Regions from separate parts of the Streptomyces sp. NPDC107550 genome, predicted to be linked through region 2. Evidence: riboswitches for the same ligand, from Rfam matches in the RefSeq annotation. Region 2 holds a riboswitch; each other region holds the start of a gene.

What was found. A riboswitch is a leader RNA that binds a small molecule or an ion and turns the genes downstream of it on or off. The one in region 2 is predicted to bind cobalamin.
Region 1: linked by a shared signal. The riboswitch ahead of ACZ7LY_RS26765 (cobalamin biosynthesis protein) and the one ahead of ACZ7LY_RS03480 (prenyltransferase/squalene oxidase repeat-containing protein) in region 2 are both predicted to bind cobalamin.
Region 3: linked by a shared signal. The riboswitch ahead of ACZ7LY_RS13840 (ABC transporter substrate-binding protein) and the one ahead of ACZ7LY_RS03480 (prenyltransferase/squalene oxidase repeat-containing protein) in region 2 are both predicted to bind cobalamin.

The regions. Positions count from the first base shown of each region.
Region 1 covers NZ_JBVKBC010000026.1:20,186-30,228, forward strand. The annotation lists gene ACZ7LY_RS26745 (cobyrinate a,c-diamide synthase) at 6-1,403, opposite strand; gene cobO (cob(I)yrinic acid a,c-diamide adenosyltransferase) at 1,397-2,005, opposite strand; gene ACZ7LY_RS26755 (magnesium chelatase subunit D family protein) at 2,005-4,188, opposite strand; gene ACZ7LY_RS26760 (cobyric acid synthase) at 4,253-5,812, opposite strand; gene ACZ7LY_RS26765 (cobalamin biosynthesis protein) at 5,809-6,768, opposite strand; cobalamin riboswitch at 6,805-6,926, opposite strand; gene ACZ7LY_RS26770 (hypothetical protein) at 7,090-7,311, opposite strand; gene ACZ7LY_RS26775 (inorganic phosphate transporter) at 7,328-8,599, opposite strand; gene ACZ7LY_RS26780 (lysozyme) at 8,828-9,577, opposite strand; gene ACZ7LY_RS26785 (class II aldolase/adducin family protein) at 9,714-10,043, shown strand, end outside.
Region 2 covers NZ_JBVKBC010000002.1:131,648-141,690, forward strand. The annotation lists gene ACZ7LY_RS03430 (class I SAM-dependent methyltransferase) at 1-240, opposite strand, end outside; gene ACZ7LY_RS03435 (glycosyltransferase family 4 protein) at 234-1,559, opposite strand; gene ACZ7LY_RS03440 (TetR family transcriptional regulator) at 1,734-2,378, shown strand; gene ACZ7LY_RS03445 (ferredoxin) at 2,661-2,870, opposite strand; gene ACZ7LY_RS03450 (aldehyde dehydrogenase) at 2,977-4,434, opposite strand; gene ACZ7LY_RS03455 (MBL fold metallo-hydrolase) at 4,658-5,716, shown strand; gene ACZ7LY_RS03460 (hypothetical protein) at 5,830-6,006, shown strand; gene ACZ7LY_RS03465 (helix-turn-helix domain-containing protein) at 6,003-6,311, shown strand; gene ACZ7LY_RS03470 (hypothetical protein) at 6,419-6,679, shown strand; gene ACZ7LY_RS03475 (flotillin family protein) at 6,693-7,841, shown strand; adenosylcobalamin-variant (AdoCbl-variant) riboswitch at 8,111-8,182, shown strand; gene ACZ7LY_RS03480 (prenyltransferase/squalene oxidase repeat-containing protein) at 8,287-9,510, shown strand; gene ACZ7LY_RS03485 (SCO2322 family protein) at 9,507-10,043, shown strand, end outside.
Region 3 covers NZ_JBVKBC010000008.1:67,054-77,096, reverse strand. The annotation lists gene ACZ7LY_RS13850 (ABC transporter ATP-binding protein) at 1-631, opposite strand, end outside; gene ACZ7LY_RS13845 (FecCD family ABC transporter permease) at 628-1,671, opposite strand; gene ACZ7LY_RS13840 (ABC transporter substrate-binding protein) at 1,668-2,651, opposite strand; cobalamin riboswitch at 2,689-2,845, opposite strand; gene ACZ7LY_RS13835 (endo alpha-1,4 polygalactosaminidase) at 3,180-4,037, shown strand; gene ACZ7LY_RS13830 (hypothetical protein) at 4,231-6,009, opposite strand; gene ACZ7LY_RS13825 (hypothetical protein) at 6,320-6,556, shown strand; gene ACZ7LY_RS13820 (SDR family oxidoreductase) at 6,674-7,642, opposite strand; gene ACZ7LY_RS13815 (FAD-dependent oxidoreductase) at 7,900-9,522, shown strand; gene ACZ7LY_RS13810 (rhodanese-like domain-containing protein) at 9,647-10,043, shown strand, end outside.

The sequences.
Region 1 (10,043 bases), on a different contig from region 2:
CCGGATCACGGCCCGCAGCGCTCCACGAGCCGCCGCGCCACGCCCGGCAGCCCCGCCCAGTGCAGATGCAGATAGCTCGCGTGCACCCCGCCGCGCACGAAGCCCTCCACGCGCCGGGTCGGCGTGTGCATGCCCCACGCGGGGGACGGGCCCGCGCCCGGCTCGATCACCGTGCGGTGGAACTCATGCCCCCGCACCCGTGTGCCCGCCGGCGCCAGCACGCTGTCCGTCACCGCGACCGCGTCCCGGTAGCCGAGCGTGAGCCGCCCCGACATCGCCGCCCGTGCGTCCAGCACCCCGCACATCGGTTTCCCGTCGAGCGACCGCGCCAGATACAGCAGCCCCGCGCACTCGGCCACCACCGGCGCGCCGGACGCGGCGAGCGCGGCGACCTCCTTGCGTAGCCGCTCGTTCGCGGACAGCTCGGGCGCGTACATCTCGGGGAAGCCGCCGCCGACGACGAGGGCCCGCGTGCCCGCCGGCAGCGTCTCGTCGCGCAGCGGATCGAACGGCACGACCTCCGCGCCCGCCGCCCGCAGCAGCTCCGTGTGCTCCGCGTACGAGAACGTGAACGCGGGGCCGCCCGCCACGGCCACGACCGGCCGCCGCGCCCGCCCAGGACCCGGCCCCGCGTCCGTGCCCGGGTTCACGTCCGTGTCCGCGCCCGCGTCCGTCTCCGCGCTCCACGGCTCGGCCGCGAGCGGCGGCGCCGTGCGCGCGAGGGCCAGCAGCCCGTCCAGGTCGCACCCCTCCCGCACCATCCGCGCCGACGCCCGTACGGACTCCAGCGCGTCGGCGCTGCGCTCCGCGACCGGCACCAGGCCCAGGTGCCGGGACGGCGTCGCCACCTGCGGCGTGCGGCGCAGCGCCCCGAACACGGGCACGCCGACCTCCTCCAGCGCCTGCCGCAGCAGCTCCTCGTGCCGGTCCGAACCGACCTTGTTGAGGATCACGCCCGCGAGCCGCACCTGCGGGTCGAACGACGCGAAGCCGTGCACGAGCGCCGCCACCGAACGCGACTGCGACGACGCGTCCACCACCAGCACCACCGGCGCCTTCAGGAGCTTCGCCACATGCGCCGTCGACGCGAACTCGCCGCCGCCCGACGCGCCGTCGAACAGGCCCATCACGCCTTCCACGACGGCCAGTTCACAGCCCCGGGCGCCATGCGCGAACAGCGGCGCGACCCGCTCGGGCCCGCACATGAACGCGTCCAGGTTCCGCCCAGGGCGGCCCGTGGCCAGCGCGTGATAGCCCGGGTCGATGTAGTCCGGGCCCACCTTGTGCGGCGACACGGCGAGCCCGCGCTCGGCGAACGCCGCCATCAGGCCCGTCGCCACCGTCGTCTTGCCCGAGCCGGACGCGGGCGCCGCGATGACCAGCCGGGGGACCTCGCCTACCACTCGATGCCCCGCTGGCCCTTCTGACCCGCGTCCATCGGGTGCTTCACCTTCGACATCTCCGTCACCAGATCGGCGAACTCCACCAGTTCGGCGGGGGCGTTGCGGCCGGTGATGACGACGTGCTGGGTGCCGGGCCGGTCGCGCAGCACCTCCACGACCTCGTGCACGTCGATCCAGCCCCAGTGCAGCGGATAGGCGAACTCGTCGAGCACGTACAGCTTGTACGTCTGCGCCGCCAGGTCGCGCTTGACCTGCTCCCAGCCCTCGCGGGCCTTCTCCTCGTTGTCCGTGTTGTCGCCGTGCAGGCCGCGCTGGACCCAGGACCAGCCCTCGCCCATCTTGTGCCAGGCGACCGTGCCGCCCTCGCCGGAGGCGCCGAGCACCTTGAGCGCGTTCTCCTCGCCGACCTTCCACTTCGCCGACTTGACGAACTGGAACACCCCGATCGGCCAGCCCTGGTTCCAGGCCCGCAGCGCGAGCCCGAACGCCGCCGTCGACTTCCCCTTGCCGATGCCCGTGTGCACGAACACCAGCGGCCTGTTGCGGCGCTGACGCGTCGTCAGCCCGTCGTCGGGCACCACACTCGGCTGTCCCTGCGGCATTACGCGGCCCTCCTGTTGCTGCGGTCGGTTCCCTGTACGTCCTTGACGAGCCCGGCGATGGCGTCCGCCCGCAGCTCCTCCAGCGTGACGGCCGGCCCGCCGAGCCGCTCCGCGAGCCGCGCGGCGAGCCCGAGCCGCACCATGCCGCTCTCGCAGTCCACGACCACCGACGCCGTGCCCTCGCCCGCGTGCAGCCCCGCCGCCCGCTCCGCGAGCCGCACCGGCTCCGGGCCGCCCGTCGCCCGGCCGTCGGTGACGACCACCATCAGCGGGCGGCGCGCCGGGTCGCGCAGCCGCTCCACGCGCAGCACGTCGTGCGCCTTCAGCAGCCCGGCCGCCAGCGGTGTGCGCCCGCCGGTCGGCAGCGACTCCAGGCGGGCCGCCGCCGCGTCCACGCTGGAGGTCGGCGGCAGCGCCACCTCCGCGCCCACGCCCCGGAACGTCACCAGGCCCACCTTGTCGCGCCGCTGATAGGCGTCGAGCAGCAACGACAGCACCGCGCCCTTCACCGCGCCCATCCGGCGCCGCGCCGCCATCGAGCCCGAGGCGTCCACGACGAACAACACGAGGTTGCCCTCGCGGCCCTCGCGCGTCGCCTGCCGCAGATCGTCGCGGCGCACCACGAGCCCCGGCCCGCTGCGCCCGCGCGCCCGCTGATGCGGCGCCGCCGCCTGCACGGTCGCCGCCAGATGCAGCTTCGTCAGCGGCCCGCGCGGGCGCGTCGAGCCCGTCGTGCGGCCGTGCTCGGTGCGGGCCCGCGAGCGCCGCCCGGCCGCGCCCTCGCCGAGCCCCGGCACGCTCAGCGTCTTCGTACGGAACGGCTCGCCCGCGCCCACGGCCTGCTGCTCGCGGCCCGCTCCCGCCGGGGCGCCGGCCGGGGCCTCCTCAGGCGCCTCGCCGGGGGCGTCCGGGGCGTCCGGTGCCTGCTCCTGCTCCCGGTCCTGCTCCTGGGGGCGGTCGGCCGCCGTCCCGTCGTCGGGGCCCGCGCCCTGCGGGGGGACACCGCCTCCGCCGCCGTCCGGGCCGCCGCCGTCCGGGCCGCCGTCGTCCGTGCCGTCGTCGGGGCCGTCCGTGCCGTCGTCGTCGCCGGGGCCGCCCTCGGGCTCGGGCGTGGGCGGCTCGGGGTCGGGCTCCGGGTCGTCGTCGGGCGCGAACTCCTCCAGCGTCTCGTCCAGCTTGTCCTCGTCGAGCCCCGGCGCGTCGAACGGGTTGCGGCGCCTGCGGTGGGGCAGCGCGAGCAGCGCCGCCTGCCGCACGTCCGCCGACTCGACCTCCCCGCGACCTGCCCAGGCCGCGAGCGCGGTCGCCGTACGCGCCATCACGATGTCCGCCCGCATGCCGTCCACCTCGAACGCCGCGCAGGTCGCCGCGATCTGGAGCAGCGCCGCGTCCCCGAGCACCACCTCGGGCAGCAACTCCCGTGCCGCGACGATGCGTTCCCGCAGGGCGCGCTCCTCGTCGGCCCAGCGCGCGGCGAACGCGGCCGGGTCGTTCTCGAACGCGAGGCGCCTGCGCACCACTTCGACCCGCTCGCGGGGCTCGCGCGACGCGGCGACCTCGACCGTGAGCCCGAACCGGTCCAGCAACTGCGGCCGCAGCTCGCCCTCTTCGGGGTTCATCGTGCCCACGAGCAGGAACCGCGCCGCGTGCCGCACGGACACGCCCTCCCGCTCGACGTGCGAGGCGCCCATCGCCGCCGCGTCCAGCAGATGGTCGATGAGATGGTCCGAGAGCAGGTTCACCTCGTCCACGTACAGGACGCCCCGGTGCGCGGCGGCCAGCAGACCCGGCTCGAACGCCTTGACGCCCTCCGCGAGCGCCTTCTCGATGTCCAGCGAGCCGACGAGCCGGTCCTCGGACGCGCCGACCGGCAACTCGACCATCCGCGCGGCCCGTTCGGTGCCCTCAGCGCCCTCAGCGCCCCCCGCGTCCCCGGGGTCCGTGTGCGGGCCGTCCGGGCACCCCGGGTCGGGGTCGGCCGGGTCGCAGGAGAAGCGGCAGCCGGCCACCACGGGCACCGGCGGCAGCAGCGCGGCGAGCGCCCGTACGGCGGTGGACTTGGCGGTGCCCTTCTCGCCGCGCACGAGGACCCCGCCGACCGCCGGAGACACGGCGTTGAGCAGCAGGGCGAGCCGCAGGTCGTCCTGGCCGACGAGCGCGGTGAACGGATACAGGCTGGGCATCAGCTGTCACCTTCCGGTGGGGGGAACGGGGCACAGGGCAGGGGGAGTCGGGGTCCGGCGGCGCTCACCCGGGCGCCCCCGGCGGCACGAACGGCAGCCCCTCGGGAGCGCCCCGCTCGATCAGCCGCCACAGCGCGTCGGTGTCCGCGTGCTCGGCGATCAGATCACCGAGCAGATCGAGCTGCTCCTCGCGCAGCGCCGCGAACGACGTGTCCGGCGCGGGCGTGAACCGCCGCCCGGCCGCCGCCGCCACCCGGCGCAGGAACGCCCGCCGGAAGCCGTCCGACTCCAGCGAACCGTGCCAGTGCGTGCCCCACACCGCCCCCACCCGGCACCCGTCCAGGAACGGCTCTCCGCCGAGCACGTCGGCGACGCCGTGATGGATCTCGTACCCCTCGACGTGCTCCCCGAGGGCCTCCCCGGCCGGCCGGGCGAGCGTCTTCTCGCGCGCGAACGTGACCCGCACGGGCAGCGCCCCGAGCCCGGCGACCGCCCCGGCCCGCGACTCGACGTCGTCCTCGACGTGCTCCCCGAGCACCTGGAACCCGCCGCAGATCCCCAGCACCGGCCGCCCCTCGGCGACCCGCCGCGCGAGGGCGTCCGCGAGTCCGCGCTCCCGCAGCCACGCGAGGGCCCGTACGGTGCCGCGCGTGCCCGGCACCACCACGAGGTCCGCGTCGGCCAGCTCCTCGGGCCGGTCCACGAATCGGACGACGACGCCCGGCTCGGCGGCCAGCGCGTCCACGTCCGTGAAGTTCGACATCAGCGGCACCGCGCACACCGCGACCCGCAGCACGTCCTCGCCGACCGGCGGCGCCACGACCGACTCGCGCACCGCGCCGCGCAGGGAGACCCGCAGGCCGTCCTCCTCGTCGATGCCGAGCCCGTGCCGGTAGGGCAGCACCCCGTACGTGGGCCGCCCGGTGAGGTCCTTGAGCATGTCGAGGCCCGGTTCGAGCAGGCTCACGTCACCGCGGAACTTGTTGACCAGATACCCGGCGACCAGCTCCTGGTCCGCGCGGGCGAGCAGCGCCGTCGTACCGAAGAACGACGCGAAGACACCGCCCCGGTCGATGTCCCCGACGACCAGGACCGGCAGCCGGGCGGCTCGCGCGACGCCCATGTTCACGATGTCGGTGCGGCGCAGGTTGATCTCGGCCGGGGAGCCGGCGCCCTCGCAGATCACGGCGTCATGACTGCCCCGCAGCTCCTCCAGGCATCCCACGACCGTGTCGAGCAGCGCTTCCTGCCGCCCGCCGCGCAGCCCGGCCCCGGCCCCCGGTCCTTCGGGCCCGCCGAAGAAGCCGCGGGCGCTCAGCTCACCGACCGGCTTGCCCAGCAGGACGACCTGGCTGCTGCGGTCGCTGCCCGGCTTGAGCAGCACGGGGTTCATCAGCGCGCTCGGCTCGACGCGCGCGGCCTGCGCCTGCATGGCCTGCGCCCGCCCGATCTCGGCGCCCTCTCGCGTCACGAACGAGTTCAGGGACATGTTCTGCCCCTTGAACGGCGCCACTTTCACGCCCTGGCGCGCCAGCCAGCGGCAGATCCCGGCCGTCACCACGCTCTTGCCCGCGTCCGACGTCGTCCCGGCGACCAGCAGGCCGCCCCCGCGCTTGCCGCTCATCGCCGGCCCGCCCACAGCATCCGCACGCCCACACACACTCCCAGTGCCAGTACCGACACGCGGCGCGAGAGCCGCACCGCCCGTTCCACATCGCCCACCCGGACCGCGCGGCCCGGCGCGTTGAGCACGGGCCGGTGCTCGACCCGCCCGCCGTACGCGAGGGTGCCGCCGAGCCGGACCCCGAGCGCGCCCGCGAACGCGGCCTCCACGACCCCGGCGTTCGGGCTCGGATGCCGCTTCGCGTCGGCGCGCCAGGCCCCCAGCGCCGCCGTGGGCCGCCCGCCGGCCAGGACCGCGAGCACCCCCGTCAGGCGGGCGCCGGGCCAGCCGGCGACGTCGTCGAGACGGGCGGCGGCCCAGCCGAACCTGCGGTACCGGGGCGACTTGTGCCCCACCATCGCGTCCAGGGTGTTCACCGCGCGGAACGCGAGCAGCCCCGGCACCCCGCCGACCGCGCCCCACACCAGCGCGCCGACCACGGCGTCGGAGGTGTTCTCGGCGACGGACTCCACGACTCCGCGCGCGATGCCGTCCGCGTCCAGGTGCTCGGGATCGCGCCCGCACAGCCGGGGCAGCAGCTCCCGCGCGAGTTCCACGTCCCCGGCCTCCAGGGCGGAGCCCACGGCCCGCGCCTCCCGGCCCAGCGAGGTGCCGCCGAGGACGGCCCAGGTGGCGGCGGCGGTCAGCGCGGCGGTGGCGGCGGGGGAGCGGCGCAGGGCGCGGGCGGCGAGGCTGCCCGCGGTCGCGGCGGTGCCCACGCAGAGCGCGGTGTGCAGGGCGCCCCGGCCGCGGTCGTCGCGCCACAGCAGGCGCTCGGCGGCGGACGCGGCCCGGCCGAACGCGGCGACGGGATGCGCCCGGCGCGGATCGCCCAGGAGGAAGTCGACGAGAAGGCCGGCGGCGGTGCCGTACGCGTACGCGCGCTCGGCCCGCCGGACGCCGCGCGGGGCGAACATGGCGGTAGTTGTCCTCACTCAGGGTGTCCACGCCCTGGTTCGACGAGAACGGCGGCGAGAGTTCCTGGCTCACCCCCGGCGAAGGGGGCTGACAGTGGCGGGACCGCGCCGGATTCGCACCGGCTTCCTCTACTGCTGCCGTCAATGGCGGGGGAAGTCCATCACGCCCCGCGAAGGGCAGTCAACTCGCGGTTGACCAGTGGGACCTTCGTCATACGGGGACGGCGCCGCGACGCCCGTACGGCGGTGGCGGACACGGCGAGGGGCGGGGTACGGGACATGCGCGTCCCGTACCCCGCCCCTTTCCGAGCCGGATGCCGGTCAGGCCACGATGAGGAAGATCCCGTAGCCGACGGCGGCCGCGCACAGCGCGAAACAGAGGTACGCGCCGGAGGCGACGGCCGCGGCCGAGCCCCCCTCGCGCGCCGCGCTCTCCCGCTTGGAGAGCCCGACGATGCCGAGCGTGAACAGGCCCACCAGGGCCACCGTGACCACGAGGCTGACGCCGAAGACGGAGCCGAGGGCCGCCCAGTCGATCTTCATAGCTGGTCCTGCTTCCTTACAGCGTGGCGCCGGCGGGGCGCGGCGGGTCGGCGACGGCCGCCGGGGCGGCGGCTGCCGCGGCGGGCAGGTCCTCGGCGAGGAGCGCGCCGGCCGGCGGGGGAGTGACGGCGGCGATGGCCGTGGTCACGACGCCCGCGGGCTCGGCCGCCGGGGTGTCCGCGCCGATCGTGTCGTCGGTGACGTTGGTGTGGTCGATGGAGTCGCGGCGCGAGAGCTTCCAGATGATCCCGGAGCCGGCCACGAGCAGCGCGGCGGTCAGGCCGATGCCCCACGGGCCCTGCTTGGTGAGGAACTCGGCGCCCGCGCCGACCAGACCGGCCGCCGGCAGGGTCAGGCCCCACGCGACGAACATCCGGGTGGCGGTCGACCAGCGGACGACACCGCCCTTGCGGCCGAGGCCCGAGCCCATCACGGCGCCGGAGCAGACCTGCGTCGTGGAGAGCGAGAAGCCGATGTGCGAGGAGGCGAGGATCGCCGTCGCGGCACTGGTCTGCGCGGCGAAGCCCTGCTGCGGGGCGAGGTCGGTGAGGCCCTTGCCCATGGTGCGGATGATCCGCCAGCCGCCCAGGTACGTGCCGAGCGCGATGGCGAGGCCCGCCGAGACGATGACCCACAGCGGCGGGTCGGCGTCGGGGGCGAGGACGCCGCCGGTGATCAGGGCGAGCGTGATGATGCCCATCGTCTTCTGCGCGTCGTTGGTGCCGTGCGCGAGGGAGACGAGGCCGGCCGAGGCGATCTGCCCGGCGCGGTAGCCCTTGGCCGTGGCCTTCTGGTCGGTCTTCTTGCTGATCCGGTAGGTCAGGCGCGTGGCGAGCATCGCGGCGAGGCCGGCGACGATCGGCGCGGCGACCGCGGGGAGGAGGACCTTGGTGACGACCGTGCCGCCGTTGACCGAGGACCAGCCCATCGACATGACCGCGGCGCCGATGAGGCCGCCGAACAGGGCGTGCGAGGAACTGGACGGCAGGCCCACGAGCCAGGTCAGCAGGTTCCAGAGGATGGCGCCGACGAGCGCCGCGAAGATGACCTCGGTCTTGAGCCCGTCCTCGTTGATGATGCCGCCGGAGATGGTCTTCGCCACCTCGACGGAGAGGAAGGCCCCGAGGAGGTTCAGCACGGCGGACATGGCCACCGCCGTCTTCGGCTTGAGAGCGCCAGTCGAGATGGTCGTCGCCATCGCGTTGGCGGTGTCGTGGAAACCGTTGGTGAAATCAAAGACCAGCGCGGTAACGATCACGATCGCAAGGAGCAGCGTGATGTGTTCCATTTACCCAGGCTTCGGTTGGACGTCAGTGGCAGGTTGAACGTAGGCAAGCCGGGTGAACGGAAGATGAACTGGGACGGGCGTCCCGGTGACCCGAAGCGGAGGGCCGCCGCCCGGCAGTGCCCGGGGCGGCGGCCCGCGTTCCGTTCGCACCCTCCCCAGGATGGGTCCGGAACCCGTCCACGGGCCCGGAATCCCAGGCTCCGCGGTGCGTGCGGGACGGGTTCCCGATCAGCCGCGCGCAAACCGCCGCAACTGCTCCTGGCTCCCGTTGAAGAGATTCTGATCACCCGGGAGACGGCCCTTGTTCGCGTACTGCCAGAACGTCCAGTACGCCCAGCCGGCCGGCATCGGCCCCGCGTTCCGTCCGTAGTGGGCGAGCCACAGCGCGTGATTCGCGGCGAACGCCCGGCTGCCGCCGGTGCACCGCGCCCACCAGCGGGCGTTGGTGTAGATCACCGGACGGCGGCCCGTCAGGTACTTGACCTCGTTGCTGAAGGACTTGATCCACGACACGAGTTTGCCTTTGCTCATGCCGTAACACTTCTTCGGGCCGTACGGGTTGTACTCGATGTCCAGCGCGGGCGGCAGCGTCCACCCGTCCCGCGCCCAGGCGCCGCCGTTGCGCACGAAGTACGCGGCCTGCCGGGCGCCGGAGGACCTGTTCGGCAGGGCGAAGTGGTACGCGCCGCGGATGATCCCCGCGTTGCGGGCGCCGTTGTACTGGCGCCGGAAGTAGGGGTTCTTGTAGGTCGTGGACTCCGTCGCCTTCACATACACAAAGCGTGCGCCTTTGCGGTGCGCGTGGCGCCAGTCCACATTCTTCTGATGCGAGGAGACGTCGTGCCCCCGGGGCCCCGGGGCCGCCGCCGCGTGCGCGGGCAGCGCCGTGAGCGCGGTGGTGCCGAGCGTGAGCGCGGCCGCGGAGGTCACCGCCGCGACGCGGGCGCGGTGGCGGGACGTTTTCTGTACACAAGCCATGTTTCCCCCGGGCGGTGACGTACGTGGCGAATCACCCTGAGGCTAGGGGCGCGAATCGCTTTGTCCGGTCATCACACGCCGCCCGTGTCGCACCCCCACCCGTGTGGCGGGCCGCGTCCGGGGAAAAATGCCCGCCATGACGGATCCGACGCAGGACCACAGCGGGCAAGGCGGCGGCCACGCCGGGGATGCGGAACGGGCCGGGCCGGCCGGGCCGGAGGATCTGGCGCGGGCCTGGGACGAGCTGGTCGCCACCGCGCGGCGCAGCGTCGCCGACGGCCTCGTCGTCGGCACCTCGGGCAACGTCTCCGTACGTGTCGGCGAGGGCATCGTCCTCGTCACCCCGAGCGGCGTCCCCTACGACCGGCTCGGGCCGCGCGACATCGTCGCCGTCGACCTCGACGGGCGGCAGCAGGCCGGCGCCCTCGCCCCCACGAGTGAGCTGCCGCTCCATCTGGCCGTGTAC
Region 2 (10,043 bases):
CAGGTTGAGCGCGTCGCCCTCCATGGCGGTGGCGGTGGCGCCCGCCGGGGCCTCGCCCGCCTCCTTCATCGCGGCGAACCACTTGGCGACCTCGCGGATCTCCTCGCCGTTCTGGTCGAGCGCGACGACCTGGGCCCCGCGCCGGTAGCACTCGAAGGCGTGCCGTCCGGCCCCGCACCCGAGATCGAGGACGCGGTCGCCCGCGGCGAGCGGGAAACGGGTGAAGTCGACGGTCAGCACGTGGCCCTGCTTTCCTGGGGGGTCGTCGTTGGCGTTCGTACGGAGATGCCGCGGGCGGCGTCGATGGCTTCCCGGTACAGCTCGGCGGTGCCCTGCGCGGCCCGCGCCCAGGTGAAGCGGTCCAGGACGCGGGCGCGTCCGGCGGCGCCGAGCCGGGCGCGCAGCGGCGCGTCGCCGAGCAGGCGGGTGAGGGCGGCGGCGAGGGCTCCGGGGTCGCCGGTGGGCACCGCGAGGCAGGTCTCGCCGTCGGGGCCCGCGACCTCGGGGATGGCGCCGCCCGTGGTGGCGACCAGCGGGGTGCCGGTGGCCATGGCCTCGGCGGCGGGCAGCGAGAAACCCTCGTACAGCGACGGTACGCAGGCGATCTGGGCGGAGCGGACGAGGTCCACGAGTTCCTGGTCGGTGATGCCCTTGACGAACTCGACGGCGCCTTCGAGCCCGTACCGCTCGATCGCCTGGGCGACCGGCCCCTCGGCGGGGCGCTTGCCGACGACGACGAGGTGGGCGGCGGGCTGTTCGGCGCGGACCTTGGCGAGCGCCTCCACGAGGAAGACCAGGCCCTTGAGGGGGACGTCGGCGCTGGAGGTGGTGACGATGCGGCCCGGGACCTCGGGCACGGCCGGGTCGGGCGAGAAGAGGTCGGTGTCGGCGCCGATGTGGACCACGCGGATGCGGTCGCGGCGCACGCCGAGGTGCTGGACTATCTCCTCGCGCGAGGTGCCGGAGACGGTGAGCACGGACGGCAGGCGGCGCGCGACCCGCTTCTGCATACGGGTGAACGCGTACCAGCGGCGCACCGACAGGCGCCGCTTGAGGTTCTCGGCGGCGTCCAGCTCCAGCTGCCGGTCCACGGTGATGGGGTGGTGCACGGTCGTCACGAGCGGGGCGCCGAGGGAGCCGGGGCCGCCGAGCAGTCCGTAGCCGAGGGTCTGGTTGTCGTGGACGACGTCGAAGTCGCCGCGCCGGGCGCGCAGATGGCGGCGGGCGCGCAGCGAGAACGTGAGCGGTTCGGGGAAGCCGCCGGTCCACATCGTGCCGACCTCGACGGCGTCGATCCAGTCCCGGTACTCGTCGCGCTTCGGCGTGCGGAACGGATCGGGGCTGCGGTACAGGTCGAGGCTCGGCAGCTCGGTCAGGCTCAGGCCGGCCAGGTCCTCGCCCGCGTCGAGCACGGGGTAGGGCTGGGAGCCGATCACCTCGACGCGGTGGCCGAGGCGGGCGAGTTCACGCGAGAGGTGCCGGACGTAGACGCCCTGGCCGCCGCAGAACGGGTTGCCCTTGTATGTGAGGAGAGCGATGCGCAACGACTCCGCGGTCACTCCAGGCCACCCTTCTCCCTGCTTGCCCGTGGACACTACTTGGGGCGCTAATCTAGAACAAGTTTCAGACTTGATCGTTCAATGAGCATCGAATCTACCGGCAGGTAGCCAGGCTGTGACCGGCGGATCGGGTGATTCACGCCACGGCCGGCGACGGGACACGGAAGCGGACAGATGACAGCTCCGGACGCGAGGAACACCGCCCCCGGCGCCCCCGCCCTCACCGAGCGGCAGGAGGCCAGGCGCCGGCGCATCCTGCACGCCAGCGCGCAGCTCGCGGCGCGGGGCGGGTTCGACGCCGTGCAGATGCGGGAGGTCGCCGAGTCCTCCCAGGTCGCCCTCGGCACGCTGTACCGGTACTTCCCGAGCAAGGTGCATCTGCTCGTCGCCACCATGCAGGATCAGCTCCAGCACATGCACACCACCGTCCGTAAGCGGCCTCCTTCCTCGGGGGCGGCGTCCGCGCGGGTCGCGGAGACCTTGATGCGGGCCTTTCGGGCGCTTCAGCGGGAGCCTCATCTCGCTGACGCGATGGTGCGGGCGCTCACGTTCGCCGACCGGAGTGTGTCGCCGGAGGTGGATCAGGTGTCCCGGCAGACGACGGCGATCATCCTGGACGCGATGGAGTTGGACGATCCGTCTCCTTCTCAGCTGTCCGCGGTGCGGGTGATCGAGCACACGTGGCATTCGGCGCTGATCACGTGGCTCTCCGGGCGGGCCTCGATCGCCCAGGTCAAGATCGACCTGGAAACAGCCTGCCGCCTCCTGGACGACCCCCCTCCGGGAAACGAGCGCGCTGCCGCTGAGAACGGGCGCTGAGAAGCAGGCGCTGAACTCAGCCCCCTAAGGGGCGCGGGGAACTGCGCGAGAAGCCCCACCGGGGCTGCACCCGACGCACAACGATCACGCACCCGGCGCTGGGAGCCGCCTTGCCCACCCTGCCGCCCCAGGCGGCAGACTGCCCAAGGCGGCGGGGCGCCGAAGAGGTGCCGGTGCTGGCAGCCCCGTAAGGGGCGCGGGGAACTGCGCGACCGGCCACGACGCACCCCGCGCCGAGGAACGGCGATCACACATCCGGTACCCCCAGCAGGCCCCCGCCTCCTATTCCTCCGGAGGGAAAACGACCTCCCCCGTTCCGACCAGCGTCAGCGCGATCGCCTCGACGGGACACCCCTCAGCCGCCCCCAAAACCCCCTCCCCCGCATCGACGACCCCGTCCACCGCCCGCGACTGCCGCGCCGAGTCCAGCCGGAACACCCCCGGCGCCTGACTCACGCACATCCCCGACCCGATGCACACCCCCCGATCGATCTCGACCCGCCACCGATCCCCCGCACCCGACTCCCCCGTACCCGCGTCACCCGGGGCCCCGTCCCCCGTACCCCCGTCACTCGAAGTCCCGTCGCTCATGCCCCCGTCACCCTTCCCAGCCGGCCGGCAGATGGATCATCTTGTGTTCGAGGTACGCCCCGAACCCCTCGGGCCCGAACTCCCGCCCGAGGCCGCTGTTCTTGTAGCCGCCGAACGGCCCGAGCATGTCGAGGCTGAACGTGTTCACGTTGTACGTCCCCGTCCGCACCCGCCGCGCGATGTCGATCCCGTGCGCGACGTCGGCGGTCCAGACGCTGCCGCTGAGCCCGTACTCGGAGTCGTTGGCGATGTCGACGGCCTCGGCCTCGTCCCCGTACGGGATGAGGCAGATGACGGGCCCGAAGATCTCCTCGCGGGCGACTCGCATGCCGTTGTGGACGTCGCCGAAGAGGGTCGGTTCGACGTACCAGCCCTGTTCGAGGCCGGCCGGGACGCCGCCGCCGGTGAGGACCTTGGCGCCCTCGTCCTGGCCGACCCGGATGTAGTCGAGGCTGCGCTGCTGCTGGCGGCGGGCGACGAGCGGCCCGACCTGGGTGGCGGGGTCGAGCGGGTCGCCGACGACGAGCGCGGCGGCGGCCTCGGTGAACGCCTCGGCGAACTCGTCGTAGCGCGAGCGCGGCAGCAGGATGCGGGTCTGGGCGACGCACGCCTGCCCGTTGTTCATCCAGGCGGCGGGCACGACCCCGGCGACGGTGGCGTCGAGGTCCGCGTCGGGCAACACGACAGCCGCCGACTTCCCGCCCAACTCCAGAGTGACGCGCGTGAGGTGACGGGACGCCACTTCCATGACGCGCTTGCCGGCGGCGACCGAGCCGGTGAAGGAGACCTTGTCGATGCCGGGGTGCCCGACGAGGTACTCGCTGACCTCGCGGTCGGCGGGCAGGATCGACAGGACGCCCTCGGGCAGCCCGGCCTCGCGGGCGATCTCGCCGAGGAGGTACGCGTCGAGCGGCGACTCGGGCGAGGGTTTGAGGACGACCGTGCAGCCGGCGAGGAGCGCGGGGGCGAGCTTGGCGGCGGCGACGAACTGGGGCACGTTCCACGGGACGACGGCGGCGACGACCCCGACCGGCTCGCGCCGTACGAGCAGTCTGCCGAGGGCGCCGTCGCGGGTCTGCTCGTACGGGAAGTCGCGGGCGACGCTGATGGCGCTGTCCCAGACCATCATCGCGCCGAGCGCCTGGGCGAGCACGGACCAGGAGTAGGGGGAGCCGTTCTGCCGGGAGATGGTGCGGGCGATCTCCTCGTGGCGGGCGGCGAGCGCGTCCTTGATCCGGGTGACGACGGCGATGCGCTCGTCGAGGCTCGTGCGGGGCCAGGGGCCGGAGTCGAAGGCGCGGCGGGCGGCGGCGACGGCCCGGTCGACGTCGGCGGGCGCGGCGTGCGGCACGCGGCCGAAGACCTCGCCGGTGTGCGGGGAGACGACCTCGATGACGTCCTTGCCGAGGGGGTCGGTCAACTCCCCGCCGATGAACAGCTGTCCGTGTTCCACGAGCTCGGTCATGGCGACTTCCGCTTCCGTGATCTCTGACGGTATCTGACGGTGCATCAGAACTGATACCAGTTCCACCAAGGATGCGGAAGGGTGAGGCCACGCCCGGAGCCGGTTCGCCGGGGCGACTACTGAAACAAGTTCTACAACTTCCATTACAGTGGCCGCAGTTCGACGCGGCAAGAGTCCCGACAGCAGGCGACGGCATCCCTTGGCGGCGGAGAGGCGGCCCCCGATGACACAGGCGAGCCAGGCGACGCAGGTGAGCGAGCACGGCGGGGGCGTGCACAGCATCCGCGTACCGATCCCGGACAACCCGCTCGGGTACACGCTGGTGTATCTCCTGGACACCGACGCCGGGCCGGTCCTCGTGGACACCGGCTGGGACGACCCGCACTCCTGGGACACGCTCGTGGACGGGCTCACGCGCTGCGGTACGAGCGTCTCGGAGCTGACCGGCGTCCTGATCACCCATCACCACCCGGACCACCACGGCCTGTCGGCGAAGGTGCGCGAGGCGTCCGGCGCGTGGATCGCCATACACGAGGCGGACGCGGCGATCGTGCGCCGCACCCGGCAGAACGAACCGGCCCGCTGGTACGCGTACATGGCCGCCAAACTCGCCGCCGCCGGCGCCCCCGACGACCATGTCGCGCCGCTGCTCGCCGCCCGCGACTCGGGCCGCCCGCGCCGCCTGCCCGGCCTCGACCCGGCGCTCCCGGACCGCGCGATCACCCCCGGCGACCTGCTCGACCTGCCCGGCCGCAGACTCCGCGCGATCTGGACCCCGGGCCACACCCCGGGCCACGTCTGCCTCCACCTGGAGGAAGAGCACCCGGCGCAACTCGCGGGCCCGGGACGCCTGTTCAGCGGCGACCACCTGCTCCCCGGCATCAGCCCGCACATCGGTCTCTACGAGGACCCGGACGACGCCACCGTCACCGACCCGCTCGGCGACTACCTCGACTCCCTGGAGCGCGTCGGCCGCCTCGCCCCCGCCGAGGTGCTGCCCGCGCACCAGCACCCGTTCACCGACGCCCCGGCCCGCGTCCGCGCACTGCTCGCCCACCACGAGGACCGCCTGCGGGGCCTCCTCGCCCTCCTGACCGTCCCCCTCACGCCCTGGCAGGTCGCCGAACGCATGGAGTGGAACCGCCCCTGGTCCGACATCCCCTACGGCTCCCGCAACATCGCGGTCTCCGAAGCCGAGGCCCACCTCCGCCGCCTGGTCAAACAGGGCCGAGCGGAGCCCGTCCCGGGCACGGACCCGATGACGTACGTGGCGACGGACTGACAGGACCGGTCACGCACGTACGCCGGCAGGGACGAGCGCGGCCCGCGTCGGCGAGGGTGAGCGTGGCCTCGTTCTGGTGAATCGTGCGGGAACTTCGGGTCGGGTGTTGGCGGGTGACGTACTGGCTCGCGCCGGGACGCAGGGCTGTCCTGCTGACCGCCTTCCGCAAGACCAGGATGCGCGAGACGGGCGAAGTGGCCCGCGCTCAGCGGGTCCGCAAAGTGTGCGAGGCGGAGCACCCGCCGACGGGCGAGCACGACGTCTACAGTGGGCCCGAGGAGGACCGATGAGCAGCGGATATCACACCAGCTGGGACGTCCCGAGCGAGCACCGGGAGAGCGACGAGTACCGCGCTGCCGGGCGCCGGATGGACTTCGCCCAGGCCGTCCACGAGCGACGGAGCGAGCTGGGCTGGAGCACCGCCGAACTGGCCGAGCGCGCTCGCCTGGACGAAGGCGTCATCGAGGCCATCGAGGAGAGCGGGGTCGACCCCACCATCGAGCTCATCGAAGCGCTCGCCGCCGCGCTGGAGGCCGGCGCGCACATCGACCCGCGTCGCAGCCCCGAGTTCCGTTTCGAAGGGCACGCGGCCTGACCGGTAGCCGCTCTTTGCCGTGTGTGGATGGTCGGGGGGTGGGGGCGGGCGTAGGGTCTGGGCTCTCAGGAGCTCATGGAGCTGGAACGACAAGGGGGACGCCGCCGGTGGCGCCGGACGAGGCTGTGGTCGGGTGTACGGGGAGACTGGTCGTCGCCACACGTGGGGTGGACGGCCCGGGCGAGGTCCTGGTGCGGGTGCGGGGCGGTACGGAGACGTTTCTGGCGTACTCCGATGAGCCGCTGGAGCGGGGTGCGGGCGTGCTCGTGACCGAGTCGCTCGGCAGCCGCCGCGTCCAGGTCATCGCCTGGCACGATCCTCTGCTCGACCCGCCGGCCGGTTCCGGTGACGGTGGCGGCGTCGGCTAAGGAGACGTCAAGGATGTTCGGATATCGCGTTCCCGCGCCCGACGAGGCGATGCTGATCTCGGGTGGCAGGCGGGGACTTGGGGGAGCGCCGTTCCGTGTCGTCACCGGGCACGGGAAGTTCGTCCTGCCCATCTTCCGCAAGACCCGGTTCCTGTCGCTGGCGATGATGGAGGCCGAGGTCGTCGAGAAGTGCGTGACCCGGCAGGGCATCGCGCTGACCGTGCGGGCCGTCATCGCGTTCAAGGTCGGCAACGACCACGAGTCCATCGTCAACGCCGGTCAGCGCTTCCTCTCCGACCAGGAGCAGATGTCCGTGCTCACCGGGCGGATCTTCGCCGGGCACCTGCGGTCCATCATCGGCTCGATGACCGTCGAGGAGATCGTCACCGAGCGGCAGAAGCTGGCGACCGAGGTCCTCGACACGTCCAAGGCCGAGATGGCGAAGATCGGGCTGCACGTCGACTCGCTCCAGATCCAGTCCATCGACGACGGCGACACCGGGTACATCGAGGCGATGTCGCGTCCGCACAAGGCCAACATCCAGCGGGCCGCGCAGGTCGCGCAGGCCGCGGCCACGCAGGCGTCCGCGGAGGCGGAGCAGGCGGCGGCGCGCAAGCAGGCGGAGTTCGCGCGGCAGACGGCCATCGTGCGGGCCGAGTACGACGCCGAGGTGGACCGGGCCAAGGCGAAGGCGGAGCAGGCGGGGCCGTTGGCGCTGGCGCACGCGCAGCAGGAGGTGCTGGAGGCGCAGACCGAGCTGGCGCTCAAGCAGGCGGAGTTGCGGGAGAAGCAGCTCATCGCGGAGGTCGTGAAGCCGGCGCAGGCCGATGCGGAGCGCATCCGCGTGTTGGCGCTTGCGGAGGCTGAGCGGATGAAGATCCAGGCGGAGGCGGCGGCGTCGTACGACCGGGTCGCGCTGGACCGGATGGTGATCGATCAGTTGCCGCAGATCGTGAAGGAGGCGGCCGGGGGGTTGGCCGGGGCGAATGTCAATGTCTTGAACGGGGCGGATGGGCTCGGGGAGATCGCGGCGGGGCTTGTCGGGCAGGGGCTGACGATTCTCGACTCCGTCCGCAAGAATCTCGGGTCTCCGGCGTCCGCCGAGGTCGAGCGGTTTGGGGGTACCCCGGGCAGGAACGACGGCCCCGTCGACATCGGGTGACCCCACGCCTTTGATCGGGCGGGTGTGAGGCGCGGGCCCGTCGAGACCGGCCCCCGAGCCCTTTACGGGGCTGGCCTCAGCGCCAACACCCAGCCTCTCCGGCGATTGAGGAGCGGGGGCTGGGGCAGCGCCCCAGAGTGCCGGGTGCGTCGTGGCTGAGCGCGCAGTTCCCCGCGCCCCTTACGGGGCTGATCTCAGCGTCCACCCTCAGCGGCAGCGCGCCCGCGATCGCTCCTCCCGGCGAGGGTAGAGTAGGGGGGTCGTTATCAGGGCGACGGTGGGGAAGCCGGTGGGATTCCGGCGCTGACCCGCAACCGTAGAGCCGGACTGCCACCCCGCCCCGAGATCGGCTCAGGACCGTCGAGGCATACGGAGCCGGAGCCGCCCGGTGCCGAGAAGGCCCGTGCCGCCCGGCCCCCCCGCAGGGAGAGGCACCCGCCGCACCATGAACATTCGCCGCAGCGCCGCGCTCGTCGCCGCGACCGTCGCGATCGGCACCGCCGGCGCGCAGGCCGCGGTCGCGGACACCGCCTCCCCCTCCCCCAAGGTCGTCGTCCCCTCGGGCCTGTACGGCAGCACGGACCCCACGTACGACGGCGTGTGGCGCCAGTCGCTGGCGTTCGTCGCGCAGCACACGGCGGGCGTGCGCCCGGCGGCGAAGGCCGTGGACTGGCTGGCGGGGCAGCAGTGCGAGAACGGCGGCTTCGCCGCGTTCCGCGCGGAGCCCGGCCGGGCCTGCGACGCGAAGACCCCGCTGGACAGCAACAGCACGGCCGCCGCCGTTCAGGCGCTGGTCGCGGTCGGCGGCCGGGACGGCGAGGTCGCCAAGGGCGTCGACTGGCTGAAGAAGAACCAGAACGGCGACGGCGGCTGGGGCTACAACCCGGGCGGCGCGAGCGACGCGAACTCCACGTCCGTGGTGATCGGCGCCCTCGCCGCCGCCGGTGAGAAGCCGGCCGCCGTGAAGTCGGGCCCCGGCAAGAGCCCGTACGACGCGCTGGCGAAGCTCGCGCTCGGCTGCGACAAGGGCAAGGACGGCGGCGCGTTCGCCTACCAGCCCGACAAGAAGGGCAAGCTCGCCCCGAACGCGGACGCGAGCGCGGCCGGTGTCCTCGGCGCGCTCGGCGCCGGGTTCGCCCCCGGCAAGGGCGACACCCCGGACGCGTACACCTGCGAGGACGGCACGAGCCCGGCGGACCTCGCGCACAACGGCGCGGTCTACCTGCAGAACCAGCTCTCCACGCACCTGTACCTGAAGTCGCAGCTCGCGGGCGCCGCCGACCAGCCGGACTACGGCAACACGGCGGACGCGGTGACGGCGGTGGCCGCCGCCGAGGGCATCAAGTACACGAAGGACCCGTACGCCTGGCTGGAGAAGAACGCGGGCGGCTGGGCGGCGAAGTCGGGCCCGGCCGCGTACGCGCAGTTGATCTTCGCCGCGCACGCCACGGGCAACGACCCGCGTGACTTCGGCGGCAAGGACCTCGTGAGCGCGCTGAACAAGACGGGCCCCGAGCCCGCGTCGGCGAAGTCGGCGAGCGGCGACAAGAGCGAGCAGAAGAAGGACGACGGCGGCGGCCTCGGCTCGTGGTGGATCGTCGCCGTGATGTTCATCGCGGCCGTCGGTGTCGGCTTCCTGCTCAGCGGCCGGAAGAAGAAGGGGCTGTGACGCGCGGGCGGACGGCCGGGCTGGTCCTCGCCCTGCTCGGCGCGCTGCTCGCGCTGACGGTGGCCCCGGCGCAGGCGGCCGGGTACCGGTACTGGTCGTTCTGGGAGCGGGACGGCGGCGCGTGGACGTACGCGTCGACGGGCCCCTCGCAGACGCGGCCGGACGACGGCGCGGTGCAGGGCTTCCGGTTCGCGGTGAGCGCCGACTCCAAGGACGCGACGCGCCCGCGCGGCCCGAGCGCGTTCGGGTCGATATGCGCGCACACCCCGGCCGAGGACGGCAAGAAGCGGGTGGCGCTGGTCGTCGACTTCGGTACGGCCGCCGACGCCCCGGACGGCGAGACGCCGCCGAAGGAGCGGACGGCGTGCGCGGTGGTGGGCGAGGACGCGACGAGCGCGGACGCGCTCGCGGCGGTCGCAGGGCCGCTGCGCTACGACTCCAGCGCGCTGCTGTGCGCGATCTCCGGCTATCCGCGTACGGGCTGCGGCGAGCAGGTGAGCGGCGGCAAGGCCACCGGGGACCAGGGCAAGGAC
Region 3 (10,043 bases), on a different contig from region 2:
CGTACAGGCGGTCGCAGTACGCGGCGGCCAGATTGAGGTCGTGGAGGACGACGAGCACTGTCACCGGGAGGGAGCGGAGGAGGCCGAGGAGTTCCAGCTGGTGCCGGATGTCGAGGTGGTTGGTGGGTTCGTCGAGGGCGAGCAGCCCCGGGTCCTGGACGAGGGCGCGGGCGACGAGGACGCGCTGGCGCTCGCCGCCGGACAGTTCCTCGAAGGGCCGCGCGGCGAAGTCGCCCGCGCCGACCCGGCCGAGTGCCTCGGCGACGAGCCGCCGGTCGTCCTCGGTGTCGGGCTCCCAGAACCTCTTGTGGGGGCTGCGCCCCATGGCGACGACTTCCGCGACGGTGAGCCCGAACGTCCCGGTGGCGTCCTGCGGGACGACGGCGACGCGCCGGGCGCGTTCCTTCACGCCGAGGCGGGCCGCGTCGGCGCCGTCGAGGCGGACGGTGCCGGCGGTGGACCGCAGGGTGCCGTAGACGCAGCGCAGGAAGGTCGTCTTGCCGCTGCCGTTGGGGCCGACGAGGCCCACGGTCTCGCCGGGCCGCGCGTCGAGGTCGACGCCGTGGACGAGGCGGGCGCCGGAGGCGGTGGTGTGGCCGAGGCCGCGCACGGTGAGGGCGGCGGGTCTCACGCGGTGACTCCTTCGGGGCGGGCGTGGCGGCGCAGCAGCCACAGGAAGTACGGGCCGCCGGTGAGCGCGGTGACGACACCGACGGGGATCTCCTGGGGCGCGGCGACGGTACGGGAGATCAGGTCGGCCAGGAGCAGGAACGCGGCGCCCCCGAGCGCGGCGACGGGCAGCAGCCTGCGATGGGCGGCGCCGGTGACCATGCGGGCGGCGTGCGGAACCATCAGGCCGACGAAGCCGATGGCGCCGCTGTAGGCGACGAGCACGCCTACGACGAGCGAGGTCAGCACGAAGACGGCGGCGCGGAAGCGGTGCGTGTCGAGGCCGAGGACGCGGGCGCCCTCCTCCCCCGCGAGCAGCAGGTCGAGGGGGCGGGCCAGCGCGAGCAGGACGAGGGTGCCCGCGCCCAGGACGACGGTGGGCAGCAGGAGTTGGTCCCAGCGGGCGCCGCCGAGCCCGCCGAGCGTCCAGAACATGACGGCGCGGACGTGTTCGGCGCGGGCGGACAGGACGAGTACGAGGCTGGTGAAAGCCGACAGTACGTACTGCACGGCGACCCCGGCGAGGACGAGCCGTCCCGCGGTCATGGTGCCGCCGCGCCGGGCGAGGGCGTACACGACGACGAGGGCGCCCATCGAGCCGAGGAACGCGGCGACGGGCAGCGCCACGCTGGTCGCCGCGCCCGCGCCGACGCCGAGCGCGATGACGAGGACGGCGCCGCAGGAGGCCCCGGAGGACGCGCCGAGCAGATAGGGGTCGGCGAGCGGGTTGCGGACGACGGCTTGCAGGACCGTTCCGGCGACGGCGAGTCCGGCGCCGACGACGACGGCGAGGACGACGCGCGGCAGTCGCACGTCCCACACGATGGAGGCGAACGCGCCGCTGTCCTCGCCGCCGAGGAGGATGCCGAGGAGGATGCCGAGGACGCGGCCGGGCGGGATGCGGACGGATCCGAAGGCGAGCCCCGCGAGCGCCGCCGCGCACAGGGCGGCGGCGAGCGCGGTCACGAGCAGCGGGAACGCGGTCCGGGTGCGGGCGCTCACTTCGCGCCGGGGTGGAGCTGGTCCGCGAGGTCCGCGACGGCGTCGGCGGCGCGGACGCCGAGGACGGCCGAGGACAGCGGCAGCACCGCGAACCGCTTGTGGCGGACGGCGGGGACGTCCGCGAGCGCGGGGTCGTCCAACAGGCGCTTCTTCTTCGCGGCGACGGAGGTGCCGCCGTAGTCGTAGATGACGATGACGTCGGGCTTGCGGTCGATGACGCGCTCCCAGGAGACGTCGGCGAAGGACTTGTCGAGGTCGGCGAAGACGTTGCGGCCGCCGGCGCGGCGGATCAGGTCGTCGCCGAGCCCGGCGCCGCCCGCCGTGAACGCGCTGGACTCCCCCGAGTCGTAGACGAACACCGAGACGGGCCGGGCGCCCTTGAGGCGGCGGGCGACCGCGTCGAGCCGGCCGTCGATGCGGTCGATGAGGCGTTCGCCGCGCTCGCGCACCGCGAACGTGCGGGCGACCTGGCGTATCTCGGTGCGCAGGTCGCCGACGCCGACGTGACCGGCCGGGCAGTTCTCGCGGTTGAGCCGGGTGTGGATCCCCGCTTTCTCCAGGCTTTCGCGGTCGCGCCCTGAGCCCTTGTCGAAGGCGCTGGCGTAGCCGCCGTACACGAAGTCGGGGTCGGCGCCGAGGAGTTCCTCCTTGGAGGGGTACTCCTTGGCCAGCACAGGGATCTTCTCGTACGCCTTCTTGTACGCGGGCTCGATCCGGTCGTCGAGGTAGGCGGTGCCGGCCATGCGCTTCTGGAGACCGAGGGCGAGCATGACCTCGGTGGCGTGCTGGTTGAGGGTGACGGCGCGCCGGGGCGGCTCCTGGAAGGTGGTGCGCACACCGCAGTTGGTGACGGTGTACGGGAAACCGGGCGCCGCGCCCGCCTTCTTCGCGTCGCCGTGGGCGCCGGTGCCGCAGGCGGCGAGCGGCAGCAGGAGCAGGGACGTCAGGAGCGCGCGCGAGGCTGCGCCGATGCGGGGCATGCGGTGCCTTTCCGGGGGATGTCCTCGTCCCCTGGTCGGTGCGGAAAGGCGGCAGGTCAGTGTCTGGCTCCCGGGCGTCGCGTGCGGCGCGACGACCGGTCACAGTGGCGGGACCGCACCGGATTCGCACCGGTTTCCTGGCCCTGACCGCCTGGGTGGAGTGGTGACAGTGTGCCAGACGGGTGTTCGACCTTCGCGGGAGGTCCACACGGGAGGTCCACACGGGAGGTCCGCACGGGCGGGCACGCGGTCCCACGGGTGTGCGCGCGGGCATGAGGAAGCCCCGGCCGTGACGGGGGACCACGGCCGGGGCGGCTTGGGAGTGGGCACGGATGGCGGTCGCCTCTCGGCGGGGGGCTCCGCAGGGCTTCAGCCGAACGATCTTCCCTGCGGGCTATAGGTGAGGCCCGGGGACACTGTTCCATCCGTGTCCACGGTGGGTTCAACGGGCGGGGCCCCCTTGTTGTTCCCCGCCTTCCGGAAGCGGCCGGTGAGGTACGTCACGCCTGGCCGGGACCGTAGGCTGCGCTGGTGATCTTCGCTTCCGCCCGCCGTGTCCGCGCGGCGCTCGGCCTCGCCCTGGCCGCCGCCGTCCTGCTCGGCGGGTGCGCCGCGCCTTCCTCACCCACTTCCCCGTCCGCTTCCTCCTCCACGGACGGGCCGCCCCGGGTGCGGATGCCGGTGGCGGACGCGGACTTCGACTATCAGATCGGCGGCGCCTACCGCCCGCCCTCGGGTGTGCGCGCGCTCTCCCGCGACCGCACGGACCGTCCGGCGCCCGGCCTCTACAACGTCTGTTACGTCAATGCCTTCCAGGCGCAGCCGGACGCGCTCGGCTGGTGGCGGCGCACCCATCCGGACCTGCTGCTGCGCGACGGCAAGGGCGCGCTCGTCATCGACGAGGACTGGAACGAGGCGCTGCTCGACCTCTCGACGGCCGCCAAGCGGGAACGGCTGGCGCGGATCGTGGGGCGGTGGATCGACGGCTGCGCGGACGCCGGTTTCCAGGCGGTGGAGCCGGACAACCTGGACTCCTACCAGCGCTCCGACGGCCTGCTGCGGGCCGGGGACGCGGCGGCGTTCGCGCGGCTGCTGACCGCGCGGGCGCACGCGGCGGGGCTCGCGGCCGGGCAGAAGAACACGGCCGAACTGCTGCCCCGGCACTCCGCCATGGGCTTCGACTTCGCTGTCGCCGAGGAGTGCGCCCGCTACGACGAGTGCGGGGCGTACGCGGACACGTACGACGACCGCGTCTTCGTCATCGAGTACCGCGCGGCCGACTTCACGCGCGCGTGCCGCGCGTGGGGCCCGCGCCTGTCGATCGTGCTCCGGGACCGCGATGTGCGGCCGGCCGGGGCGGACGGGTATGTGCGGCGCGGGTGTTGAGCCCGAACCCGATGCCGAGGGCGCGTCTCGGCGCCTCCGCGCGGCCGACCGTCCAGCTCAGGGCGCCCGGTCGGGGTCGGTCGCGGGGCACACCTCGGCGGCTGAGCGCGGGCTCCCGATCAGCTCAGGACGCCCGGTCGGGGTCGGTCGCGGGGGGGCACACCTCGGCGGCGGCTGAGCACGGGGCGGGCGGTCAGCTCAGGGCGTCGAGGCGGCGGCGGACCGCTTCCAGGGCGCCCGGTCTGCGGCCCGGTACGCGTGCGCGCAGGGCGGTGAGCGCGGGGGCGTGCGCGCGGGCGCGGGCCGGGTCGGCGAGCTGCTCCCACTGGTGATGGGCGCGGTCCACGGCGGCCTCCACGTCCTCGTCGCCGGGTTCCTCGCCGCGCGACAGGCGGGCGTGGGCGACGGCGGCCCACAGTTCGAAGCTGCGGTCGGGCTCCCGCGCCAGACGGGCGAGGTCCGCCCGGACCTCCAGCCAGTGGATGGCCTGCGGCGACCCGGCGCCGTGGGTGCGCAGCGCCTCGCTCTCCCACAGCGCGGCGATGGCGGCGGCCTCCCCGTGCCGCCCGGCCTGCGCGGCGGCGAGCAGCGCCGGGTGCGGGTCGTCGGCGGCGGTGGCGGTGGCCTGCGGTGCGGGGGCGGCGCCGGGGGCGTGCGGCGCGGGCCGGGTCTCCTGCGGGGCCGAGGCGTCGTGCGCGGGCGCGTGCTCCGGTACGGGGATGGAGGGCGCCGGCGCCGAGCTCGTACGGGGTGCGGTAGGCGCTGGGGCCTGGGCCTGAGGTCGGGCGGGGGTGCTGGTCGGGCGGGGCGGGGCAGCGGGCGCCGGGGGTGTCGTCGGGGCGTGGCCCGCGTACGGCTTCCCGACGCCCGTACCCGTACCCGTACCGGTGCCGGTGTCGGCAGGCGTGCCGGGGGCCTGGGCGTCGGCGGGCTCCCCCGCACCCCCGTTGACCGGCACCGGGGCCGCCGCTGTGAACCCGGGCACCGTGGACGCGGCGGGCATCCCGGGGGCCGGTGACGTGGGAAACGCGGGGCGCGCGAGCCCGGCGGAGTGCCCCTCCTCCGCCTGACGCGAGAACCCCGCCCCCGGCGCCTGGGACACGGGCGCGGGCATGGGCGCAGGAGGCTCCCCCGCGCCCTGGCCGGAAACCGCCGCTTGACCGGGCAGCACAGCGGTCCCCGCCACTCCCACGGAGCCGGCGACCGGCACCGGAGCGGCGGAGACCGCCCCGGGCACCTGCTGCTCCCCGTACCCGACCGCAGGCACCTGCACCTCCCCGTACCCGCCCCCGGCATGGGCCCCCAACGGCGCCCCGAGGGCCAGGAACAGGGCGTCCGGCGCGCCCGAGCGAGCCGCGGCCGTCTCGTGCAGGCGGGGCTGGGCCGGGCGGTCGCCGGACCGCCAGATGTCCGCGTACGCCCGCAGATAGTCCGGCAGGGCGACCGTGCGGCGCGGCGGGGGCGGGGTGAGGCGCCCGAAGACGCGGACGCCGTGCCCGAGGCCGAGCCCGCCGGAGCGGACGTGGTCCCAGGCGGCGGTGTCGGTGACGAGGTCCAGGACGAGGGTGGTGGTGTCGGGGCGGCGCAGCGCGAGTTCGCCGGTGAGCCAGTGCCAGGGCAGCGCGGTGTAGCGCAGGGTGGAGGCGGTGCTGCGGGCGAGCCCGAAGTGCAGCAGGCGCTGGCGGTGGTCGAGGTGGAGCTGCCCGGTGACGTACAGGTGCAGCGGTCCGGGCTGCGCGGCGGCCGTGCGGATCCGGGTGAGGACGGTCTGCGGGTCGACCGGGTCGGCGAGTTCGACCACGCTCGCCGCCGGGGTGCCGGTGAGGGCGGACGGCGGCACGGCCGCGAGCGCGGGCAGGACGGACACCGCGTCGATGAGGCCGCCCTTGCCCTCGGGGGCCGCCGCCAGCAGCAGCGCGGTCCCCGGCTCGGTGGACTGTGCCTCGTTCTTGCCTTGCGCGTTGATCACCACGACAGCACCGTAACCGCAACCCGGCGCGCCCCGCGCCCCGCTTCCCCCACTCAACTGGCGCGACTACGGGCGGGTTTCAGCCCTTTTCTCACCTCGGGTTCCCCTGCCGCCGCAGGCCCCGTACCCGCGCCTCGGACGCCCATCCGGCCACGCCCGCCCGCGACTTGACTCCCACCGGGCGCGCCCGCCGGGAGTCCCGCGCGGATCACCCGGCGGATTCCGGCCACACAGCGAATCACGGCACCGCAGGCGGCCCCCGGTCGCCGCGCTGGAGGTGCGGTCGGGGCGCGCGGGGACGAAGCTGAGGGGCATGGACGGACTTGGCGGATATCCCCCTGTTGTCGTGCACGCCGCGCAGCCCGGCGGGCGGCGCGTGACGATCCGTGGCGAGGACGCGGGCCTCGCCACCTCGACGGCGGACGTCGTGGAGTTCCTGCGGCGCGCGGGACTGGAGGACGCGCCGCTGGACGACCCCGACCTGGTCGAGTGGCGGGGCGGCGGAAGCGCGATGTGGCCGGCGCGGATCGCCGACCCGGACGACCTGTGAGCACCGGGCCGGCCGGAGGGTGAGCGCCGAGCCGGACGGCCTGTGAGCGCCGAGCCGGGGGCATGGTGAGCCCCGGCCCGCACGACCGGTGACCGCCGCGCCCCGCCGCCGCGCGGGTCAGCGGTAGCCGGTCACGTCGGCCGGCTTTCCGGCCTCCTGCACCTCGACGAGGTAGCGCCAGGAGTCGGGGCGGCTCCCGTCGAGGTCGGTGAAGCCGTAGGTGTGGGCGAGGCCGCCGCTGGAGAGCGAGGTGCCGTTGAACCGGGCAACGTCCGGGTCGGCGGCGAGGGCGGCGACCGCGCGCCCGGTGTAACGCGGCGTCTCGGAGATGGCGAAGTGCGGCTCGCCGGCGAGCGCGTCACGCCAGTTCTCCTCACGGACGCCGAACGCGTCGAGCATGATCTCCGACCGCATCCAGCCGGGCGTCAGCGCGACGGCCGTGGCGCCGCGCGGGCCCAGCTCGTGCCCGAGGGAGAACGCCATGCGCAGGACGGCGGTCTTGGCGAGGTCGTAGAAGAACGAGTTGCGGTAGTGCGTGCGGTTGTACGCGTCGGTGCCGTCCGTCATCTCGACCACGAGCCCGCCGGGGTGGCGCAGCAGCAGGGGCAGCGCGTGATGGCTCGTGATCGCGTGGGTGTCGACCGCGAGGCGGAGCAGCCGCAGCCCCTTGTCGAGGTCGTGCTCCCACACGGGGGCGTCCCAGGAGAAGAGGTGTTCGCCGCCCCAGATGTCGTTGACGAGGACGTCGAGGCGGCCCTGTTCGGCGTCGACGCGCTCCACGAGTCCCCGGACCCGCTCGGGCTCCAGGTGGTCGGTGGGTACGGCGATGCCCGTGCCGCCGGCGGCCGTGACGAGGTCGGCGGTGTCCTCGATGGTCTCGGGGCGGTCGTACTCGGAACGGCGGGCGCGGGTGCTGCGGCCGGTGACGTAGACGGTGGCGCCCGCCGCGCCCAGTTCCACGGCGATGCCGCGGCCGGCGCCGCGGGTGGCCCCGGCGACCAGGGCGACCTTGCCGCGCAGGGGCCGGGCGGGGTCGGCCGGTGCGTCCGGGCGGTGGGGTCCGTCGGCGGGGCGGGACTGCGACACGGGGGTTCTCCTTCGGGTCGGTGCGGAGGTGCTGCTTGCCGAGCACATGACGAGCATCCCCGCGAAACCCGACATCTCCTGTCCGGCTTTCCGGGACACCTGGGCGGATTCTCGGAAGGCCCCTGACCGATCCGGACCCCGCGCCCCCGCCCGCTCCCACAGGTGCATAGCGTCCGAATAAGCCTGATTGGATACCCCCTCCCGTATAGCTGATACCCTCGGGGGTATAGTTTCGGCAGAGTCGGCAGGAGGTTCCCGTGAAGATCGTGGTCATCGGAGGCGTGGCAGGCGGCATGTCCGCGGCGACGCGCTTGCGTCGCCTGGACGAGACGGCCGAGGTCGTCGTCCTGGAGCGCGGCGCGCACGTCAGCTACGCGAACTGCGGGCTGCCGTACTTCCTCGGCGGTGTCATCGAGGAGCGGGACGCGCTGCTCGTCCAGACGCCCGAGGCGCTGCGCGCCCGCTTCCGCCTCGACGTACGGGTCCGCAGCGAGGCCGTCTCCGTCGACCGGGCCGCGCGCACGGTGACCGTACGGGACCTGGAGCGCGGCGAGGAGTACACGGAGACGTACGACAAGCTGATACTGAGCCCCGGCGCGCGTCCCTTCGTGCCCGAACTGCCGGGCGTGGAGCGGGCGTTCACGCTGCGGGACGTCACCGACACGGACCGGATCGCCGAGGTGCTCGACGGCGGCGCCCGCTCGGCGGTCGTCGTGGGCGCCGGGTTCATCGGCGTGGAGGCCGCGGAGAACCTGCGCCGGCGCGGGCTCGGCGTGACGCTCGTGGAGCTGGCCGGTCAGGTGCTCCCGCCGCTCGACCCGGAGATGGCCGCGCCGCTCGCGGACGAACTGCGCGCGGGTGGCGTCGAGTTGGCGCTCGGTACGCAGCTCAAGGAGATCGGCGCGGACGAGGTGCTGCTCGACGACGGGCGGCGGGTCCCCGCAGATGTCGTCCTCATGGCCATCGGCGTCCGCCCCGACGTGGCGCTCGCCCGTACCGCCGGTCTCGCCCTCGGCCCGCGCGGCGGCATCGCCGTGGACGACACGGGCCGCACCAGCGACCCCGACGTGTACGCGGTGGGCGACGCGGCGGAGAAGACCGACGCACTGACCGGCGAATCCACGCTCGTCCCGCTGGCCAACCTCGCAAACCGGCACGGGCGGCTCGTCGCCGACGCGATCATGGGCCGCCCGGTCTCCGCGCGCCCGGCGACCGGCACGGCCGTCGTGCAGGTCTTCGGCCTGACCGCCGCCGCGACCGGCTGGAACGAGAAGCGGCTGCGCGCCGCCGGCCGCCCCTACCAGGCGGTCCATCTGCACCCCGGTTCGCACGCCGGGTACTACCCGGGCGCCTCCCCCATCGCGCTCAAGGTCCTGTTCGACCCGCGTGACCTGCGCATCCTCGGGGCGCAGGCGGTCGGCGCCGACGGTGTCGACAAGCGCGTCGACGTCGTCGCCACCGCCATCGCGGGCGGCCTGACCGCGCCCGACCTCGCGGACCTGGAGCTGGCCTACGCTCCCCCGTACGGCTCGGCGAAGGACCCGGTGAACATGGCCGGGATGATCGCGGAGAACCTGGCGACCGGCACCGACCGCACCGTCCAGTGGCACGAACTGGCCGCCGTCCGCGAGGCGGGCGCCACGCTGGTGGACGTCCGCACGGCGGGCGAGCACGCGCGCGGCGCGATCCCCGGCGCGGTCAACATCCCGCTCGACGAGCTGCGCGAGCGAGCCGGTGAACTGCCCGAGGGCGACCTCGTCGTGCACTGCCAGGTCGGCCTGCGCGGTCACACGGCGCTGCGGCTGCTCGCCGGGCTCGGCCGCGACGCCGCCAACCTGGACGGCGGGTACGCCACCTGGGCCGCGGGCAGCGCCGCGTGAGATCCGCGAAGGCCCCGGCGCACCGCCCCACCGGCATCGCCCGTACCGTCCGTACCGTCAGCACTGGGCGCACCGCCCGCACCCACGTCCGACCCCCCGTCCCGAACGTCCTCAAGGGAGAAGCATGAGCACCACCCTCGCCCCCGCCGAGCTGCGCGCCCGGCCCGCCGACGACACCCTCGTCATCGATGTGCGGGGCCCCGGCGAGTACGCGGCCGGCCATGTCCCCGGCGCGCTCAACGTGCCGGCGGAGCACCTCGACGCACTGCTGCCCGACTTGAAGGCGGCCGGCGAGCGGCGGCGTCTCGTCGTCGTGTGCGCGGCCGGTCACCGCTCGGCGGCGGCCTGCGCGAAGCTCGTGGAGGCGGGCGTCGACGCGGTCGGCCTCGCCGGCGGCACGCAGGCGTGGTCCGCCGAGGGCCACCCCGTGGACACCGCGCCCCGCCAGGGCCGTGCCGTGTGGGCGATGGACCGCCAGGTGCGGTTCACGGCCGGCTCGCTCGTCCTGCTCGGGCTCGCGC